Regions from separate parts of the Kitasatospora sp. NPDC042419 genome, predicted to be linked through region 1. Evidence: riboswitches for the same ligand, from Rfam matches in the RefSeq annotation. Region 1 holds a riboswitch; each other region holds the start of a gene.
What was found. Region 1 has a riboswitch for cyclic di-AMP ahead of AC067J_RS07240 (M23 family metallopeptidase). Riboswitches for the same ligand answer to the same signal wherever they lie in the genome.
Positions count from the first base shown of each region.

Region 2: it holds a riboswitch for cyclic di-AMP, as region 1 does, so the genes downstream of both, AC067J_RS22430 (LysM peptidoglycan-binding domain-containing protein) here and AC067J_RS07240 (M23 family metallopeptidase) in region 1, are expected to answer to the same signal.
Region 3: it holds a riboswitch for cyclic di-AMP, as region 1 does, so the genes downstream of both, AC067J_RS12085 (transglycosylase family protein) here and AC067J_RS07240 (M23 family metallopeptidase) in region 1, are expected to answer to the same signal.

Region 1 is NZ_JBWKAW010000003.1:26,795-30,947, forward strand. Features, by position in the region: gene AC067J_RS07230 (GNAT family N-acetyltransferase) at 1-195, opposite strand, end outside; gene AC067J_RS07235 (hypothetical protein) at 239-1,246, shown strand; gene AC067J_RS07240 (M23 family metallopeptidase) at 1,385-2,254, opposite strand; cyclic di-AMP (ydaO/yuaA leader) riboswitch at 2,267-2,425, opposite strand; gene AC067J_RS07245 (YiaA/YiaB family inner membrane protein) at 2,671-2,961, shown strand; gene AC067J_RS07250 (alpha/beta fold hydrolase) at 3,232-4,056, shown strand; gene AC067J_RS07255 (TetR/AcrR family transcriptional regulator) at 4,143-4,153, shown strand, end outside.
Region 2 is NZ_JBWKAW010000011.1:263,690-267,842, reverse strand. Features, by position in the region: gene eno (phosphopyruvate hydratase) at 1-662, opposite strand, end outside; gene AC067J_RS22430 (LysM peptidoglycan-binding domain-containing protein) at 916-1,884, opposite strand; cyclic di-AMP (ydaO/yuaA leader) riboswitch at 1,890-2,037, opposite strand; gene AC067J_RS22425 (cytochrome P450 family protein) at 2,267-3,565, opposite strand; gene AC067J_RS22420 (SDR family NAD(P)-dependent oxidoreductase) at 3,654-4,148, shown strand.
Region 3 is NZ_JBWKAW010000004.1:516,953-521,105, forward strand. Features, by position in the region: gene AC067J_RS12085 (transglycosylase family protein) at 12-1,403, opposite strand; cyclic di-AMP (ydaO/yuaA leader) riboswitch at 1,390-1,586, opposite strand; gene AC067J_RS12090 (hypothetical protein) at 1,950-4,040, shown strand.

The DNA of each region.
Region 1 (4,153 bases):
CCGCCGCTCCTGCTCCGCCTCCTCCAGGTACTGCTCGATCTGGTCGGCGCAGGCCTCGCGGTCGCGCGGTTCGAACGGCAGGTAGCGGGTGGCCTCCGGGTCACCGAAGACCGCGTGCAGCGCGTCGACGTCCTCGGGGGTGTGGTGGAACTCGCGGATGGCCAGCCGGGGGCCGGTGAGTCGGATGGGCACCATGCCTGCCGACCCTACCCGCGACCAGCGGTTACGGTTCGGAGTTATGGAAGACGAAGACCTGCGGCTCGCCCCGCGCACCAAGGCCGCCGAACTGCTCTCCTGGGCGGAGTCGGAGGGCCGCTCGCCGGTGCCCGGGGGCCCGCTGCGGGCGGTGCTGGCGCTGCTGGAGCTGGGCGGGGGCAGGATGCACGACGGCTGGCCCGAGCTGACCTCGGGTGCGGTCGAACACCTGCTGTACGAGCGGCTGCACCTGTACGTCCAGCCCGGGCCCGGGCAGGATCCACTGGCGTACGGCGCCGCGGTGCGGCTGCTGATCGACCACCAGCGGGCCGCGAAGCGGCTGAACGCCAAGCGGCAGGAGCGGCTGCACGCGGAGGCCGAGTGGCAGGGCGAGCTGGCGGCCGGGCTGCTGCGCCGGGCCGACCTGGTGACCTGGCCGCGGCTGTACACGCTGCTGCTGCGCGCGGCCGGGGTGGACACCGCCGACGGGGCGGCGGTGCGGTCCTGGCTGGAGGAGTTCGGCGGGCTGGCGGAGGAGGACCGGCTGGCGGCGTTCGCGGCGCTGGAGGAGGACGGCACGCTGGACCCGGTGGACGACGGGGGCTGGGGCGGCGGGACCAGGGAGCTGGCGGTCGGGATGGCCTCGGACGGTGCGCGGCGGCTGCTGGAGCAGGGGCTGATGCAGCGCAGCTACCGGAACCTGGAGGCGCTGACCGCGCTGGGCCGGCCGATGCCGGCGGAGCTGACCGGGGACTTCGGGGCGTTCGAGGAGGCGGCGGTCGAGGCGGCGCTGGAGCTGTCGGGCGAGTGGACGGTGCCGGGGCTGCCGCGGCTGCTGGTGGAGGAGTTCCCGGAGCTGGCGCCGGAGCCGGGGCAGGCGGAGATCGACGCGTACCTGGCGGGGCTGCCGGAGGAGCCGTCGGACGAGTCCTGGGACGAGCAGTGGGACGAGTCGTGGGACGAGGCGTCGCCGGACGCGTCGGAGGGTGCGTCGGGGGACGGGACCGGGGACGGGCCGGCGGAGCCGGTCACGGAGCGGCCCGGGGCCTGACGGATGCGCGGGAGCCCCGGCGCGGTCCTCGGTGGACCGGGCCGGGGCTCCTCGGCGTCCTAGGGGCCCCGGTGCCCGCCGGTCGGCCCCGGTGCTGTCCGGCGGCCGGCGGTGGCGGTGGCGGTGGGGTTCAGGGTGTCAGGGGGTGACGCCGCGCTGCTCGAACCAGCTCTCCGGGTCGACCGGGGCGCCGCCGCCGGGCCGGACCTCCACGTGCAGGTGCGGGCCGGTGACGTTGCCGGTGGCCCCGACCTTGCCGATCTGCTGGCCGGGGACGACCTTGCCGGAGCCCTTGATGATCGAGGAGAGGTGGCAGTACCAGATCTCGGTGCCGTCGGGCAGGGTCTCGACGATCCGGTAGCCGTAGGCGCCGGCCCAGCCGGCCGAGGTGATGGTGCCCTGGCCGACCGCGTAGACGGCGGTGCCGGTGTCGGCGGCGAAGTCCAGGCCGGTGTGCAGGTGGGCCCAGTAGCGGGCGCTCTGGCCGTAGTGGGCGGAGAGGTTGTAGTCGCGCACCGGCAGGTTGATGGCGGCGAGCTTGGCCTTCTCGGCCTCCTCGGCGGCGCGCTTGGCCTGCGCCTGCTGGGCGAGCTGGGCGGCGCGCTTGGCCTCGGCCTCCTGGGCGGCCTGCACCCGGGCGGTCTCCTCGGCGGCGGTGCGCTGGCTGTCGGCCTGCTGCTGGATCCGGGCCGCGAGGGCGAGGCCGGGGTCGGCGGTGAGGGCGACCGGGGTCTCGTCCGGGGTCTCGACGGCGGGTGCGGCGGCCGGGGTCGCGGAGGCGAAGCCGGTGGCGCCCAGGGTGGCGGCGACGGCGGTGACGCCGAGCAGCGGAGCGGTGCCGCGGGTCTGACGGGGCATCCGGTGCCGGTTGGTCTCCGCGGCCGGCGGAGCGGTCTCGTCGGCCGGGCCGCCGTACGGGCCCGAGTGGGCCGCGGGGCGGGGGTGGTCGAGCAGCTGGGTACCGGCGGAGGGGCCGGACGGGTGTGCCGGGGTGTGCGTCGACGCCACGGAGGCGCGCTCCTTTCCTTCCTTCGCGCCTACCGGGTTAGCTGACGGGTTCGGAGCAGGAAGGTCTCCTACGGCTGGGCCTGGGCCCGGCCGATTCACCCCAAGGAACGTGGTTCCCCGGCTCCCTGGCCTGCCCGGAGGCCGGCCGGCGGGATTAGGCGACGGCGCACGGTGCCGTCTGGGTACGGCGTTGAGGACCGCGCTGCGTTATCAAACGTTAATCCGAGAGGCCCCCGATTCCAAGCCATCCGTTGAGGAGGGCGGGATACGGCCCGGGCACCACGCGGCCCGATGGGCGTTTTGGGACGATTGACGACAACTGACACTACCGAACGTGATAGGACGTCAACGAACGGCCCCCCATCTGAGTACTTCTACTCATGTGCGGCCGGCGGCGGCGCGGCCATCCTGGCGCCATGAGCGCACCGATGCAGTCACGCACCACGGCCGCGTACTACGTCCAGGCCGTACTGTCCTTCACCCTCTCCGCCGTCGCCCTCGCGGTCGGGATCGCCTACCTCCCGGTCGAGCCCTGGACCCGGGCCTTCCTCGGCCTCGGCCTGCTCTACACCATCACCTCGGCGTTCACGCTGGCCAAGGTGATCCGGGACCGGCAGGAGTCCACCGACCTGGTCACCCGGGTCGACCAGGCGCGGCTCGACAAGCTGCTGGCCGAGCACGACCCGTTCAAGGTGGAGGGAGTCTGAGGCGCGGCCGCACCCCACGGGGCCGCCCAGCGCGGGGCCGCACCCCACGGGGCCGCCTCGCGGGCCCACCCCGGAACCCGCGCCGGCCCCCACCCCGGGGCCACCTCCGGAACCGCTCCGCCCGGAGGCCCTTCCGGAGCCGCCACCTCGGATCATGGTCGATAGCTTGACGGCTAAGGCTATTAGCCTTAGCTTTATGGCTATCGGCGCACTCGCCGACGACCCGAACCCGCGCGGCACCCGCCCCGCGGCGGACCGAGGAGGCCCACCATGACCGGCACCGTCCCCGTCACCCGCTACCTCGACCTCCCCGGCGGCCGGCTCGCCTTCGACGACTCCGGGCACGGCGAGGGCGCCCCCGTCGTCCTGCTCCCCGGGATGCTCGACAGCCGGGCCGCGTACCGGCACCTGCGGCCGCTGCTGACCGCCGCCGGCCACCGGGTGATCACCATGGACCTGCGCGGCTTCGGCGACTCCTCGATCGCCTGGGACGACTACTCGCCCGCCGCGATCGCCCGCGACACCCTCGCCCTGCTCGACCACCTCGGCATCGGGCGCGCCGTGCTGGCCGGCAGCTCGTACACCGGCGCCACCGTGGTGAAGGTCGCCGGGGACGCCCCCGAGCGGGTCGCCGGCATCGTCCTGCTGGACGCCTTCGTGGAGAGCCCGCCGCCGAACGCCCTCAAGCGCGCGGTGGTCGGTGCGATGGGCGCCCTGGTGGTCCACTCGCCGGCCTTCTGGGGCCTGTACCAGCGGAAGCTCGCCTACCCGACGGTCAAGCCCGCCGACCACGACGCCTACGTCGACGGGCTGGTCGCCGCGCTGCGCACCCCCGGCCGCAGGACCGCCACCCGCGGCCACGTCCGGGGGGACTCCGCACCCGTCGGCTGGACCGCCGCCGTACGGTGCCCGGCCCTGGTCGTGATGGGATCCAAGGACCCCGACTTCCCCGAGCCGGAACTCGTCGCCGACCGGCAGGCCGCCGCGCTCGGCGCCCGGAAGGTGATGATCGAGGGCGCCGGGCACTACCCGATGGCCGACCACCCGCAGGCCACCGCCGACGCCCTGCTGTCCTTCCTCGCCGGCCTGGCCTGAACCGCCGCCCCGCACCGCCACCCCGGCCCGAGCACCCGCCGCCCCGCACCGCACCGCAGCCGCACCGAGTCCCCAGGAGAACCGCCGTGCCCCGAGT
Region 2 (4,153 bases), on a different contig from region 1:
AGGTCCAGGGCCTCGCGGTTGGAGTCCAGGTTCGGGGCGAAGCCGCCCTCGTCGCCCAGGCCGGTGGAGAGGCCGCGCTCCTTCAGCACACCCTTGAGGGTGTGGTACACCTCGACGCCCCAGCGGACGGCCTCGGAGAAGGACTCCGCGCCGATCGGGGCGATCATGAACTCCTGGATGTCGACGTTGGAGTCCGCGTGCGAGCCGCCGTTGAGGATGTTCATCATCGGGACCGGCAGGACGTGCGCGTTCGGGCCGCCCAGGTAGCGGAACAGCGGCAGGTCGCTGGCCTCGGAGGCGGCGTGCGCGACGGCCAGCGAGACGCCCAGGATGGCGTTGGCGCCGAGCGAGGACTTGTCCGGGGTGGCGTCCAGGTCCAGCATGGCCTGGTCGATCAGGCGCTGCTCGGTGGCGTCGTAGCCCACCAGCTCCGGGCCGATCTGCTCGATGACGGCCAGGACGGCCTTCTCCACGCCCTTGCCGAAGTAGCGGTTCTTGTCGCCGTCGCGGAGCTCCAGCGCCTCGAAGGCACCGGTGGAGGCACCCGACGGGACAGCGGCACGGCCGGTGCTGCCGTCGTCGAGGCCGACCTCGACCTCGACCGTGGGGTTGCCACGCGAGTCGAGGATCTCACGGGCTACGACGACATCGATGGACGGCACGAGGCATCTCCTAGCGGAAGCAGGTTCGGCTGACGGTGGGTGCTGTCGGCCGGACGATTGCGGAGTCGTTACGACCAGAGCCTAACCGCACGGGCTCTCGGGGCCACGTCGGCCTCGGTCCCGTCTCAGCGTGTGGCACGGCTACCCACCGGTAGTTCACCTGGTTGCCCCACGGGAGGGGCCCGGATCCGGACGAAGGGGGACGAGCCCGGCCGGCCCCGCCCCCTCCGCCGGTCCGCCGGCCGAACCGGCGTCAGCCGAGGGTCAGCACCTGGCCGGGGACGATCAGGTCCGGGTCGGCGCCGACGGTGCCGCGGTTGCCGTCGTACAGCGCCTGCCAGCCACCGGAGACACCCTGGCCGGCGGCGATACCGGCGAGCGTGTCGCCGGCCTGGACGGTGTAGCCGTGGGCGGCGCGCTGCGGGGCGGCCGGGGCGCTCTGGGCGGCGGCCGGGCGGGCGTCCTGACCCGCGGCCTGGCCGGCGTACTGCTGGTAGACGCTCTGGTGGCTGGTCCAGTACCAGCCACCGTTGTTCTGGTACCAGAACACCTTCGCGTCGGCGTCCCAGCCGGACTTGCCGGAGAACGACGGGGCCTGGGCCTGCTGCTGCACCTGCGGCTGGGCCTGCTCGGCGGCGCGCTGCTGCACGTACTGCTGCGCCTGCTGCTTCGGCGCCTGCTGCTGCGGCTGGGCCTGCGGCTTCGGCGCGGCGTGCTTCGGGGCCTGCTGCGGCTGCTGGGCCGGCTTCGGCGTCTCGGGCTGCGGCGAGGCGTGCTTCGGCGCCGTCGGCTGCTGGGCCGCCGGCTTGGCGTCCGTCGAGGTGTCGACCGCCGCCGGGGCACCGCCCTTGCTCAGGCCCGCCTTCTTGGAGCAGACGGGCCAGGCGCCCGGGCCCTGCGAGGCGAGGACCTTCTCCGCCACCGAGATCTGCTGCGCCTTGGAGGCCTGGTTGGCCTGCGGCGCGTACGCGGTGCCGCCGAACGCCTTCCAGGTGCTGGAGGTGAACTGCAGGCCGCCGTAGAAGCCGTTGCCCGTGTTGATGCTCCAGTTGCCGCCGGCCTCGCACTGGGCGACCGCGTCCCAGGTGGAGACCGGGGCGGCGGAGGCGCCGGTGGCGCTCAGGATAGGCATCGCCAGGCCGACGCCGGCGACACCGGCAACGGCGATGGCCTTCTCGGTCTGGGTGCGACGACGGTGACGGCCGTTTCCAACGAACAGCATGAAGGGGTCCCTCTCCGCACGCCTGCGAGGTGAGCTGTCGGGTTCGGACCGGGAGGTGGCCCGGCCGCACGAGGCGGCTTCACCCCAAGCCGTGGGGACGGCAACAAACCTGGTTCCCCCGCCCCTGCCCAGGGTTCTGGTCGGTTTCCCGTAGCACGGCGGGCAGGACTCGGCGTTCCGTGCTCGGGGCTCGCAGCTGCGAACTCCAGGGAGAGTAGACAGATCTGCCGAGCAATCACAAGCTCATATCTTCGATATCACACGGAAATCACGCCGGGTGATCGATTGCCCACCAACGGAAGCGCTATGTCCGGGTTGATGGCGGTTCAGACCCCCGGCCGAGGCGGGTCGGAGGCCCTCCGTCAGCGTGTCGCGGTCCGCCTCAGCCACCGGAAGGGGCGTCGGCGGAAGGTCCGGAAGGGGCCTCCGTGGGCGCTTTCTCCGGAGTGAATTCCACCGGAAGTTCACGAAGTCCACGCATGATCAGACCACCTCGCCACCGCAGGTCCTCCGGGCCCGCGGCGAGCCGCAGATCGGGCAGCCGGGTGAGCAGGGTGGTCAGCGCGGCCCTCCCCTCCAGCCGCGCGAGCGGGGCGCCGATGCAGTAGTGGATGCCGTGCCCGAAGCCCAGGTGCGGATTGTCCGCACGGGCCAGGTCGAGGGTGTTCTCGTCGGCGAACCGCGCCGGATCCCGGTCCGCCGCCGCGAGCACCACCAGCACCGGGTCACCGACCGGGATCTCCACCCCGCCGATGGTCAGCGGGCTGGTCGCGAACCGCCAGGTCGCCAGCTCCACCGGCCCGTCGTAGCGGAGGAGCTCCTCGATCCCGGTCTCCAGCAGACCGCTCTCGCCCCGCGCGATCGACTCCTGGAGCAGGGCGCGCTGACCGGGGTTGCGCAGCAGGGCGTAGGTGCCGTTGCCGATCAGGTTGACCGTCGTCTCGAATCCGGCGAAGAGCAGGATGAAGGCCATCGCCGCGGCCTCGTTCTCGGTGAGGTGCTCGCCGTGGTCACTGGCCCGGATCAGCCCCGAGATCAGGTCGTCGCCGAGGTCCGCCCGCTTGCGGTGGATCAGCTCCGCGAGGTAGGCGCGCATCCTCTTCACCGCACGCCCCACGCCGCCGCGCTGGCCGCCGCCGTGCCGGATCATCATCCCGGCCCAGTCCCGGAAGTCGTCCTGGTCCTCGGCGGGCACCCCGAGCAGGTCGCAGATCGCATAGATGGGGAGCGGGAACGCGAACTCGTGGATCAGGTCGGCGCTCCCGCGCGCCGCGAAACCGTCGATCAGCCGGTCGGTCAGCTGCTGCACGCGCGGCTCGAACGCCGCCACCCGGCGCGGCGTGAACGCCTTCGACACCAGGCGGCGCAGCCGGGTGTGGTCCGGCGGGTCGATGTTCAGCAGGTGCGTCATCAGGTCGGCCTGGCGCTCGCCCGGGATGCCGACCCGGCCGGTGCGGTGCGCCTGCTCGCTGTGGTGCACCGGGTTCTTGGAGAGCCGGCCGTCCGCCAGCGCCTGCCGGGCGTCCGCGTACCGCGTCACCAGCCACGCCTCCACCCCGCTCGGCAGGGTGGTGCGGTGCACCGGCTCGTGCTCCCGCAGCCACGCGTACGCCGGGTACGGGTCTGCGGCGAACTCCCAGGTGAAGAGCGGAGGGCGGGCGGAGGCGGGCTGAACTGGCATGGGACGACGGTATCCCGGGCGTACGCCGGGCACGGCAGGCGTGAGTCTGGTCACCTGAGGGGTAATCCCTGTTGCGGAGGGTCAGGACGTGCCTACGATCCTCCGCAAGATGTCCGTGGGCGCCGGTGCGGAGCCGCCCACAGGGAGGAGCAACACCATGCGGGTCACCGGTTCGGTCGTCGTGATCGCAGTACTCAACGGCGGGTCGGGGGCCGACCTCGCCCGCAGGTTCACCGCCGCCGGAGCCGCCGGGGTCCTCATCGCCGACCAGCAGGTCGGCATCGCCGAGGACCTCGCCACCGAGCTCGACCGACCGGGCTGCCCGGTCGTCGGCGTCTGCGGCGACATCCGCCGCCCCAGCGACGTCGCCGCCCTCGTCGACACCGCCGAGAAGCACCTCGGCCCGATCGACCTGTTCTGCGTGGCCGGCCCGGACGGCGAGCGGATCGTCTCGCTCGCCGACCTGCCCGACCACCTCGACCTGGAGCGGCTCGCCGAACTGGTCGCGCTGGTCGGCGAGGCGATCGGCGAGGTCGTCATCCCGGCGCAGCGACGGCCGGTGGAGGACGTCGCTCGGGTCTGACCGCC
Region 3 (4,153 bases), on a different contig from region 1:
CCGCTCCTGGGTCAGACCCGGCCGGCGAAGTCCGGGGCCCAGTTGGCGATGGTCTGGGTCCGCACGCCCGAGCTGGGGTTGGCGGCCTCGACGTACTTGCCGTCGCCGATGTAGAGCGCGACGTGGTAGACGCCGGAGTCCTGGCCGTTGTTGGACCAGAACAGCAGGTCGCCCGCCTTGAGGGCGTCCAGCGAGACGTGGGTGGACGCGGCGGCCTGGTCGGCGGCGACGCGCGGGACGGAGATGCCCGCGGCACGCAGCGCGGCCTGGGTGAGGCCGGAGCAGTCCCAGCCGCCGTTGCCGGTGCCGCCGTAGACGTAGGCCTGGCCGACCTTCGACTGGGCGAAGGAGACGGCGGCGGCCATGCTGCCGGTGGCGGTCTGGGCCGGGGCCGGGGTCTCGGCCCCGGCGGCCGGCTTGGCGGCCGGCTTGGCGGCGGGGGCCGGGGTCTGCGCGGCGGCCTGGCCGGCGCCCTGCTGCGCGTCCTTGGCGCGGTTGAACCAGTCGAAGCCCTTGCCGGACTCGTCCGAGGCCGAGGCCGAGGCCGAGGCCTGGCTCTGGCCCTGGCCCTTGGCGCGGTCGCCGAAGGTCAGGTGCTGGCCCGGGTAGATGCTGTGCGGGCCGTCGGTCAGGGTGGCGCGGTTGAGCTCGTAGAGCCGCTCCCAGCCGCCCTGGACGTCGTTCTTGTCGGCGATGGAGGAGAGCCAGTCACCGGCGACCACGGTGTAGTCGTCGGCCTGGTTCCAGCCGCCCTGCTGGCCGGCCTGCTGGCGCCACTGCCGGCCGTCCTGGCCGCGGTCGCCCTGCCGGACGCCGTCGGTGGAGGCGGGGGCCTCGGCGGGGGCCTGGGCCTGCTGCTGGGGGGCCTTGGGCGCGGCGGGCTGCGCGGCCTTCGGCTGGGCGGCGGGCTTGGCGGCCGGCGCCGGGGTCTGGGCAGCCGGGGCCGGGGCGGCCGGGGTCTGGGCGGCCGGCTTGGCGGCGGCCGAGGTGTCGACGGCGGCCGGGGTGCCGCCCTTGGTCAGACCGGCCTTGACCGAGCAGACCGGCCAGGCGCCGGGGCCCTGCACGGCGAGCACCTTCTCGGCGGTCGCGATCTGCTGGTCCTTGGTGGCGAGGTCGGCGCGCGGGGCGAACGAGGTGCCGCCGAACGCGGACCAGGTGGAGCTGGTGAACTGGAGGCCGCCGTAGAAGCCGTTGCCGGTGTTGATGCTCCAGTTGCCGCCGCTCTCGCACTGGGCGACCTTGTCCCAGGTGGCGACGGTGGCGGCGGAGGCGGTGCCGGAGGTGAGGCAGGGGACGGTGAGGCCGATGCCCGCGACGCCGAGGGCGGCGATGGCGCGACGGGTACGGCCGGACAGGCGGGTGCCGTTGGTGGGCAGCATGAAGACGCGGTCCTCTCCCACGCCTGCGAGGTGAGCTGTCGGATTCGGGCTGGAGTTGCCCGGCCGCGCTGTGGGCGCGGCTTCACCCCTAGCCCCGGTCGGTCCGGAGACCGGCCTGGGCGAACTACCTGTGGTTCCCCCGCTCCTGCCGTGGTGCTTCGTGCTTCCAGCGCACCCGACGGCAGGACTCGGCGTTGCGGATGAACTGGGTCCGTGTGGCCACGAACGGGGAGCACGTTAAGCAGAGCCGCGTTCAAACCGCAAACATGTGTGACACGCATCACTGTTTTCGAAATCCGTGGTGGGCGGCTGTCCTTCATGATCAGAAATGACCGATTTCGCACAACGCCCGTCACGGTCAACGCAACTGCCTATGCTTCAGAACGTCGGCAGTGCGCCGGCGACGACGCAGCCGTCTGGGGGGAGGGCTACGCACCGATGGCCATGGACGAGGACCCGGACGCCGCCCGGCCGGCCGCCAGGCCGCGCGGAGCGCACCGCAGGGCAAAGCACCGCAGAGCGGACATCCCACCTGAACCGCCTCGAACTCCCGTAAGCCGCCGCACTTTGCTGCGCTGGCTCGCCGTCGGAACCGCCTTCGCGGCGGTCAGCGGCGAGGAGGTCCTCCGGCGCTCGCTGAGCGGCCCGACCGAGCCGGTCGCCGCCGTCGCCGGAACGCCCGCGGCGGGCGCCGACCCGATGGGGGCGGCCGGCGGCCACGGCGCCGCACCGCCCGGGACCGCCCCGGACGGCGGCGCACCCGAACAGCCCGCCCCCGCGCCCACCGTCGACCAGAGCGGCCGCCGCTGGTCCGACCCGGCCGGCTGGGGCGGAGCCGTACCCGGCCCGAAGAGCACCGTCCGGATCACCGACCGGGTGCTGCTCGACACCGACGCCGCCGTCGGCACGCTGCTCGTGGAGCCGACCGGCGCCCTCACCTTCGCCGCCGACCGCACCCTCACCCTCGCCGCCACCGGCAACGTCGAGGTCCGCGGCACCCTCGCCCTCGCCCCCGACGGCACCCACACCCACACCCTGCGCTTCCCCGCCGTCGACGAGCGGCGCTTCCAGGGTGACGGCATGAAGGTCGTCGACACCGACGTCGGCCTCTGGGTCACCGGCGCCGGCCACCTGCGGCTGGACGGCGCCGCCAAGACCGCCTGGATCCGCGCCGACCGCGAGCTGAAGGCCGGCGACACCACCCTCGACCTGGCCGCCCCGCCCGCCGGCTGGCTCCCCGGCGACGAACTGGCCGTCACCCCGACCGGCCCGCCCGACCAGGAGGGCTTCGCCGCCGCCTACGACCTCGTCACCGTCCGGTCCGTCAGCGGAACCACCGTCACCCTGGAGGCGCCGCTCAAGCACGCCCACCCCCGGGTCGCGGCCGGAGGGGGCGTCACCGTCGGCGCCGAGGTGCTCAACCTGACCCGCACCGTCCGGGTCGAGGGCACCGCCGAGGGCCGCACCCACGTCCACCTCACCAGCTCCCGGCGCGCCGACGTGCGGCACGCCGCGCTGCGCTGGGTCGGTCCGCGCGCCGACACCAAGGAGACCTGGAAGGGCCGGGACGGCACCGCCCCGATCACCGCGGCCGTCCTCGGCCGCTACGGGCTCCACTTCCACCGGCTCGGCGACGCCACCCGCGGCACCGTGGTCGAGGGCGTGGTCGTCCGCGACGCCGGCAGCCACGCGTACGTCCCGCACGCCAGCCACGGCATCACCTTCCGCAGCTGCATCAGCCACGAGACCTGGGAGGACGCCTACTGGTGGGACGGGCCGCTGGACACCCGCACCCCGCAGCGCCCCTCCGACGACATCGTGTACGAGTCCTGCGTAGCCTCCCGCACGCTGCTCGAACCCAACCCCCGCGCCTACCGGCTGACCGGCTTCAACCTCGGCGCGGGCACCGGCGGCAAGGCGGTGGACTGCGTGGCCGTCGGCGTCCAGGGCGCCACCGGGGCCTCCGGGTTCGAGTGGCCGGAGAACAGCGAGGGCGTCTGGACCTTCGAGCGCTGCCTGGCCCACAACAACCTGCAGGACGGCATCTTCGTCTGGCTCAACGCCCGTCAGCACCACGTGGTCACCCAGTTCGCCGCGTACCACAACGGCGGCTGGGGCATCGAGCACGGCGCCTACCTCAACGACTTCGACTACACCGCGAGCGTGCTGTACGGCAACGCGGGCGGGGGAGTGGCGCTGCACTCGCTCGGCCGGGACAAGGGCACCGTCTTCGACGGGCTGCTGGTCGACGCCGCCGGACAGAGCGACTTCGCCGTCTCCACCGCCCGGCACGAACTCGCCGGACAGTCCGTCACCTTCGGCCGCAGCCGGTTCACCGGCTACCGCCGGGCCGGGATCGCCTTCCGCGCCACCCCGGACGGCCAGCCGGACGACGTGCTGGTGCTGGACTGCGAGTTCGGCGGCAACGAGCTCTGGCTGGACCCGGAGGGGGTGCGGCCGAAGAACATCCTGCTGCGCCGGGCCGGGCAGACCGAGGTGCTCAAGGTCCGGAAGCCGGACGAGGAGGGCACCGCCCAGCCGCAGTGGAACGCCGCGGCCGCGCCTGTGGCCACCTTCGCGGGACAGTCCCGGCCGGTGCTGCTGCCCGCGCTGAAGCTGAAGGACGTCGCCGCGCCCACCAGCCGGGTCGGCCGCTGAGGCGCTGCCGCCGCCCGCCGCCTCCGCCGTGGCGGCCGGGCCCGCCGCCCGCCGCCGCGGCAGTCCGGTCCGGCTCGGCGGGGCAGCCGAAGGGGCCCGGAACGGATGCGTTC